Linked DNA regions of Methanococcus vannielii SB. The protein of the gene in region 1 binds, or shares a complex with, the protein of each later gene. Links are inferred from orthologs where the notes say so. Each region holds a gene or a part of one and is shown in the gene's direction. Other genes may lie near its edges.

Evidence for each region.
Region 2: the proteins of MEVAN_RS02665 (region 1) and MEVAN_RS05160 are in contact, whole or in part, in a crystal structure (PDB 3CW2), measured with the Saccharolobus solfataricus proteins. The link is inferred for Methanococcus vannielii SB from one-to-one orthologs. Residues at the interface, in WP_009988771.1 of Saccharolobus solfataricus: Asp222, Lys225, Pro226, Gly227, Thr228, Gln229, Phe230, Asn231, Leu233, Lys234, Gly235, Leu259, Phe273, Thr274, Lys275, Tyr300, Leu301, Asp302, Pro303, Ser304, Leu305, Lys307; in WP_009989173.1 of Saccharolobus solfataricus: Val185, Arg186, Thr187, Asn188, Glu189, Pro190, Leu191, Gly192, Val193, Glu194, Ile196, Lys197, Ile200, Ser201, Leu204, Ile217, Lys218, Ile219, Tyr220, Thr221, Ile222, Gly223, Ala224, Pro225, Tyr227.

The regions. Positions count from the first base shown.
Region 1 is NC_009634.1:574,619-577,734, forward strand. What follows is about bases 170-2,950. They hold MEVAN_RS02665 (translation initiation factor IF-2 subunit gamma), read left to right. Parts: upstream 170-834; coding sequence 835-2,067; downstream 2,068-2,950. Other genes in these bases: MEVAN_RS02660 (30S ribosomal protein S6e), read left to right, coding at 279-635; MEVAN_RS02670 (DNA double-strand break repair nuclease NurA), read left to right, coding at 2,102-2,950. Outside these bases: more of MEVAN_RS02670, read left to right, coding at 2,951-3,116. UniProt on the Methanocaldococcus jannaschii protein: eIF-2 functions in the early steps of protein synthesis by forming a ternary complex with GTP and initiator tRNA.
Region 2 is NC_009634.1:1,022,089-1,025,219, reverse strand. Bases 36-2,831 are described here. They hold MEVAN_RS05160 (translation initiation factor IF-2 subunit alpha), read left to right. Parts: upstream 36-932; coding sequence 933-1,730; downstream 1,731-2,831. Other genes in these bases: MEVAN_RS05145 (methanogenesis marker 9 domain-containing protein), read left to right, coding at 2,583-2,831; arfB (2-amino-5-formylamino-6-ribosylaminopyrimidin-4(3H)-one 5'-monophosphate deformylase), read left to right, coding at 1,898-2,614; MEVAN_RS05155 (RNA-protein complex protein Nop10), read left to right, coding at 1,739-1,897; MEVAN_RS05165 (30S ribosomal protein S27e), read left to right, coding at 628-813; MEVAN_RS05170 (50S ribosomal protein L44e), read left to right, coding at 324-605. Also shown: more of MEVAN_RS05175, read left to right, coding at 1-35; more of MEVAN_RS05145, read left to right, coding at 2,832-3,041; MEVAN_RS05140 (hypothetical protein), read right to left, coding at 3,038-3,131. UniProt on the Methanocaldococcus jannaschii protein: eIF-2 functions in the early steps of protein synthesis by forming a ternary complex with GTP and initiator tRNA.

The DNA.
Region 1 (3,116 bases):
TTATGTTTAACATCAACTAAATTTAAAGATAATTGTACAAATAAATTATATAGATTTTAAAACCTAATTTTTACAATTATTGCCGAATCTAAACCCATGCAAAAACTATAAAAATAATAAGTAAGTAATAAGAAAGAGACGGGAATCTAGGAAACTTTTGAAAAACACATTTTTAGAGATTTTTTGCGGCTATGTAAGTTGAAAAACTTTGTATAACGTAGCTTTTGTATTCAATACTAACTAAAACACAAAAACGAATCAGAAAAAGAGGTAAAATCATGGCATTTAAAGTTGTTGTTGCTGACCCTAAAGCGGGAAAATCATACCAATATGAAATAGACGGAAACGAACTATTAGGTAAAAAAATTGGCGATGAAATAAACGGTTCAATCGTTGGTTTAGAAGGATATAAATTAAAAATTACCGGTGGAGCAGACAAATGTGGTTTTGCAATGAGACATGATATTCACGGCGCTATGAAAATGAGAGTCTTATTAAGAGAGGGGCCAGGATACAACCCAAAAGAAAGCGGTATTAGAAGAAGAAAAAGTTTAAGAGGAAATACGATTTCAAAAGACATCGTATTGATAAATACGAAAGTTTTAGAATATGGGCAAACTCCAATTGGCGAATAATTTCTTTTTTTCTTTTTAATCAATATTCTTTTTTGTAGATTATATATATCTATATAAAGTATTAGTTATAGAGTGACTATATCTTTTTTGTAAAATCTGAGTTTTACAAAATCTACAAAAACGCTGTTTTTGTTTGGTGATATTATTTTCAATTTACCGTTAAATTGATTTAAGTTATAAAACTGTGCGAGGGATAATTATGGTGGCATCTAATCAATCTGAAGTAAATATAGGTATGGTTGGTCACGTAGACCATGGAAAAACGAGTTTAACTAGAAAATTAACCGGTGTTTGGACAGATACCCATAGTGAAGAGTTAAAAAGAGGAATTTCAATAAGACTTGGGTATGCTGACTGCGAAATAAAAAAGTGTGAAAGCTGTAACGAACCTGAATGTTATACTGTAGATAAAAAATGCGACTGCTGTAGTGGGAAAGTTGAAACTTTAAGAAAAATATCCTTTGTAGATGCTCCCGGACACGAAACACTGATGGCTACAATGCTTTCAGGAGCATCTTTAATGGATGGTGCAATTTTAGTTATTGCTGCTAGTGAAGAGTGCCCACAACCTCAAACAAAGGAGCATTTAATGGCACTTGATGCACTCGGTGTTAAAAATATACTCATTGTGCAGAATAAAATTGACCTCGTAACTGAGGAACAGGCTGTTGAAAACTATGAACAGATCCAAAAGTTTACAAAAGGAACCGTTGCAGAAAAAGCACCAATTATTCCAGTTTCAGCCCACCATGGGGCAAACCTTGACGTGCTTTTAAAAGCAATTCAAGAGTTTATTCCAACTCCAAAAAGAGATGAAACAGTATCTCCAAGACTCTATGTTGCAAGGAGTTTTGATGTAAATAAGCCAGGTTCAGAAATTAAAGACTTAAAAGGCGGAGTTATCGGCGGAAGTATTATTCAAGGAATTTTAAAAGTTGGCGATGAAATCGAGATAAGGCCGGGTAGTAAGGTAGTTGAAGGAAATAAAACCAAATGGGTTCCAATCATTACAAAAATCATATCACTTGGTGCAGGTAGTAAAAAATTAAAAACTGCACTTCCAGGGGGATTAATTGGAGTTGGAACCGAATTAGACCCTAATTTAACGAAATCAGATGCATTGAGTGGAAGTTTAGCAGGAATTCCCGGAACACTTCCTGAAACGTTAGAAAAAATAACTATTAGGCCACAACTACTCGAAAGAGTTGTAGGTTCTCAAGATGAACTTTTAATAGAGCCTTTAAAAACCAATGAAGTCTTAATGTTAAACGTTGGAACATCAACAACAGTTGGAGTAACCGTTTCAGCAAAAGCAGAAAAGGTAGAAATAAAACTAAAACTTCCAGTATGTGCTGATTCAGGCGATAGGGTTGCAATTAGCAGAAAAATAGGGTCAAGATGGAGATTAATCGGATATGGAATAATATTATAATTTTTTATTAAAATTATACTATTTTGGTGTTTTAATGGACTTTTCAACCTTAATTCAGAAAAAGGAGAAAGTAGTTTCAAAAATTCAAAATATAAATTTTAACCATGATCATTCCAAATACTGGATTGAATCGCTATTTATCCATAAATCCGACATGAAATTTTCTGGAGGAGATGGCAGTTTTAATAAAATAGACTATATTAACTACTGCTTATACCTAACTGGAGCTGTTTCATACTGTCAAAGCGTTGGCGGAACTATTGAAAAGTCTGTTTCAGCATTTGATGGAGATATTATCCTTCCATATAAGTACGTTCAAAATCGTTTAAGCCGTTACATGTTAAATACGGAATTAAAGGTTGCATTATCTAATTTAATAAAAAGTGAAATAGATTACTACCTTTATGACGGTTCACTATATTCTTTTTTAGTCCAAACTAATAATCACATGACAGTCAATGGAAAAAAGCTTGAAGAAACTATTTTTGATTATTATAAGGAATATTCTCGTATTATACGATCCAAAATCTTTGAAGAGATTACCTCTGGATGCATAAGTTCAGCAGTAGACATTTCATTTGAAAATTCCCTGAATGAAGAGCAGAAGATTGCACTTGAACAGCTTGAATATTTAATACTATTATCTGAAATTACAAAATATCAAAAAAAAATGGTTGGAATTGCGAAAACTTCTAAAATGAATATTTATTTTGAAAATGCACTTATTCCTGATTTAGCATTATTTTCAAGGTGTAAAAAATCAGGATATTCCATTCCTGTAGACTTGATATCTGAAAAAGTAAATAAAAACTTTTATAAGAATGTCGATTACTTCAAAAAATTTGGAATTGACCTTAAAAATTTATATTACCAGTTTGTAAAACTTGAAGACAACAGCGGAATTTTATGTGCAACTTCCTTTGAAAAGCTAGATGAAACATTTTATTCGAATTTAAAAGAAATATCCGTTTCAGGTTATCCATACATATTAAAAAAATCACACGAAAACGTGAAAATTGAAAATTCAGATGTTTTAAAATTTGCTAGAC
Region 2 (3,131 bases), 450 kb from region 1 along the record:
AAAAAAGCTTTTAAAATTTATTGAAGATATCCTCTTTGGTCGCTTAGATATTGAAGATATCTATAAAAAAGAGGATATTGATAAAAAAAAATTTAAAAATCAGCTTAATTTAGATACGGGGCATGAAAATGAAGGTGCATGTCAAAAACCAAAACCTATAAATACTGAAAGTGATATTGATATTGTAAGAGTCATCACTAAGTTCCCATGCTTTACGGACGGGAATTTGCAGTATATTTTAAACAAGAATGACATTATCTCTTTGGATAGGAAATTTTCAAAGATTTTAGAGAAACACAATGTGGTTAAACGGGTGAATGTCCATGAAGATGAAAAAAAAGATAAAAAGGTACTGTCCATACTGTAAGAAGCATACTGCCCATACAGTAGAGAAAGCTAAAAAAAGAAAAGCTAGTGAATTGAAATGGGGCCAAAGGCAGTTTAGAAGAGTAACTGCGGGGTACGGAGGATACCCAAGACCGTTACCAGGTGGAGCTAAGCCAATTAAAAAATTGGACTTACGATACAAATGTGCAGAATGTGGAAAAATGCACGAAAGGAGTAACGGCGGCTTTAGAGCAAGGATTTTTGAATTGGTAGACTAATTAAGAAAAACGGTGAGAAAAAATGCAATTAATCTCAAAACCTAAAAGCAGATTCTTAAAAGTTCAGTGTACAGACTGTAGCAACGAACAGGTTATATTTGGATGCCCTGCAACTGAAGTAAAGTGTACATCATGCGGAAAAATCATTGCTGAACCAAAAGCCTCAAAAGGGGCAATTAAGGCAAAGATTTTAGAAGTATTACAGTAAATCTTTTTTCTTTTTTCAAAAATTTTTAAAATAGCTTGAATAGTTTTATAAGTATTTAAATACTATATTGTGTATAAACTAGTCAGTATGCTATTTATAATTTAATCAAGGTGGAACTTATGCGGAAAGATTTTCCTGAAGAGGGAGATATTGTTATTGGAAATGTTACTGATGTGAAAGCATTTGGTGCATTTATCGAGCTTTTAGAGTACCCTGGAAAAGAGGGAATGGTTCATATTTCTGAAGTGTCTTCAGGATGGATTAAAAATATACGAGACCACATTAAAAAAGGTCAAAGAGTAGTTGCAAAGGTAATGAGGGTAAATCCCGGTAAAAACCAGATAGACCTTTCTTTAAAACGTGCAACTGACCAACAAAAAAAATCTAAGGTTCAAGAATGGAAAAAATTCCAAAGAGCTGAAAAATTACTCCAATTTGCATCTGAAAAGCTTGGAAAAACCCTTGAAGATGGATGGGAAGCTGTAGGTTACTTGTTAGTTGATAAATTCGGTGAACTTTACGATGCATTTGAATCAATGGTAATTGAAGGAAAAGAAGTATTAGATGAACTCGAAACTCCGGTTTCTAAAGAATGGGCAGATATGATTTATGAAGTTGCATGTGAAAACATCGAACTTTCAAACGTTAAAGTCGATGGAATTCTTACACTTACAACCACGGAACCTTCAGGGGTAAAAGTAATTAAAAACGGTCTTAAAAAGGCTTTCAAAGCAAACCCTTACGAAGACGTTAAGGTGAATATTACGTATGTCGGGGCTCCAAAATACCGGATAGAAGTAATTGCACCAGATTATAAGAGTGGTGAAGAAGTTTTAAGAAGAGTTGCAGAAGAAGCAATTGAGTATATTAAAGACTACAAGGGCGGACAGGGTAGTTTTGTTAGGGTAGAGGAGTAATCGATACCATGCAGATGAAAAAATGTCCAAAATGTGGCAAATATACTTTAAAAGAGTACTGTATTGACTGTAATGAAAAAGCAGGTACTGTCAAACCTCCAAGGTTTTCCCCGGTAGATAAATATGGAAAATACCGGAGAATGCTCAAAAAATCTTTAAAAAAATAGATGGATAAAATGGAATTACGATATAATTCAGGGAATATTTTAAACGAAGAAGTCCATAAAATTGGCATTATTGCACTTGGATCTTTTCTTGAAAATCATGGCTCAGCCCTACCAATAGATACCGATGCAAAAATAGCATCATATATTGGATTAAACGTTTCAATTTTAACGGGGGCTAAATTTTTAGGAGTAGTAATTCCATCTACCGAATACAGTTACGTAAAACACGGAATCCATAATTCTCCAAACGAAGTAGTCGAATACATAAAGATTATGATTGAACATTCCAAAAAAATTGGAATCAACAAGTTTTTAATAATAAATTGCCATGGCGGAAACACTCTTATTAAGGATTTAATTTCAGAGTTAAATGATAAAAAAACTTCCGTAATTTTGGAAAACGTATGTTTTACGCACGCTGCATTCGAAGAAATTGCAATTGGCTATGCTGTTGGAATACTTTCCGAGGATAAAATGAAAACTCACTCATTTAAAACTTATCCTGAAATAGGGATGATAGGGTTAACAGAAGCAAGACTGAAAAATACTGATATTGACAACGAAGCAAAAATTTTAGAAGAAAAAGGTGCAATTTTTCTTGATAAAAATTACGGTAAAACTCTTTTAAAAAATTTAATCAATAATCACGTTGAAATAGTGAAGAAAATGAGCGAAGGTGATTCAAATGTGGGAAGACTCCCCATCACACGTTTGTAGGGGTGGAGATTTACGGGGACTTGCATTTTGCTGCCCTCCTGTAAAATACTGCCCATTACATAACGCTTTAAAGTCTTTAGAAATGACTAACGACGAATTTTCAAAAATTAAGCAGGAATTTGGAAATGAAACTCGGCTTAAATATGGTAAGAATACCTGCTTTGGAAGTCTTGTATGGTGCTGCAAAATTACAAAACCATGTCCTTTTAGAGATAGTGCAATGCTTGCAATAGAAATGGGTGAAGACGAATATATGGAACTTAAAAAAAGTTTGTCTATTGAAGTACTCAAAAAAACCAAATTTTTAAAAGAAGGCGTAAAAACACTTACTGAAAAAGGAATTCCAAAAGATATTGCAGAAAAAGCTATTTTAGAAACGGGAGACTTAAAAAAGGCTTACGAAATTGCAAAAATAACTATTTCTTAATAAATTTCTTTTATTTTAGCGTTTTTAAATTCTTTCAGCATTTTAAATTCATTTTCCGTTATTTCATATATTTTAAATTCAGTATTATTT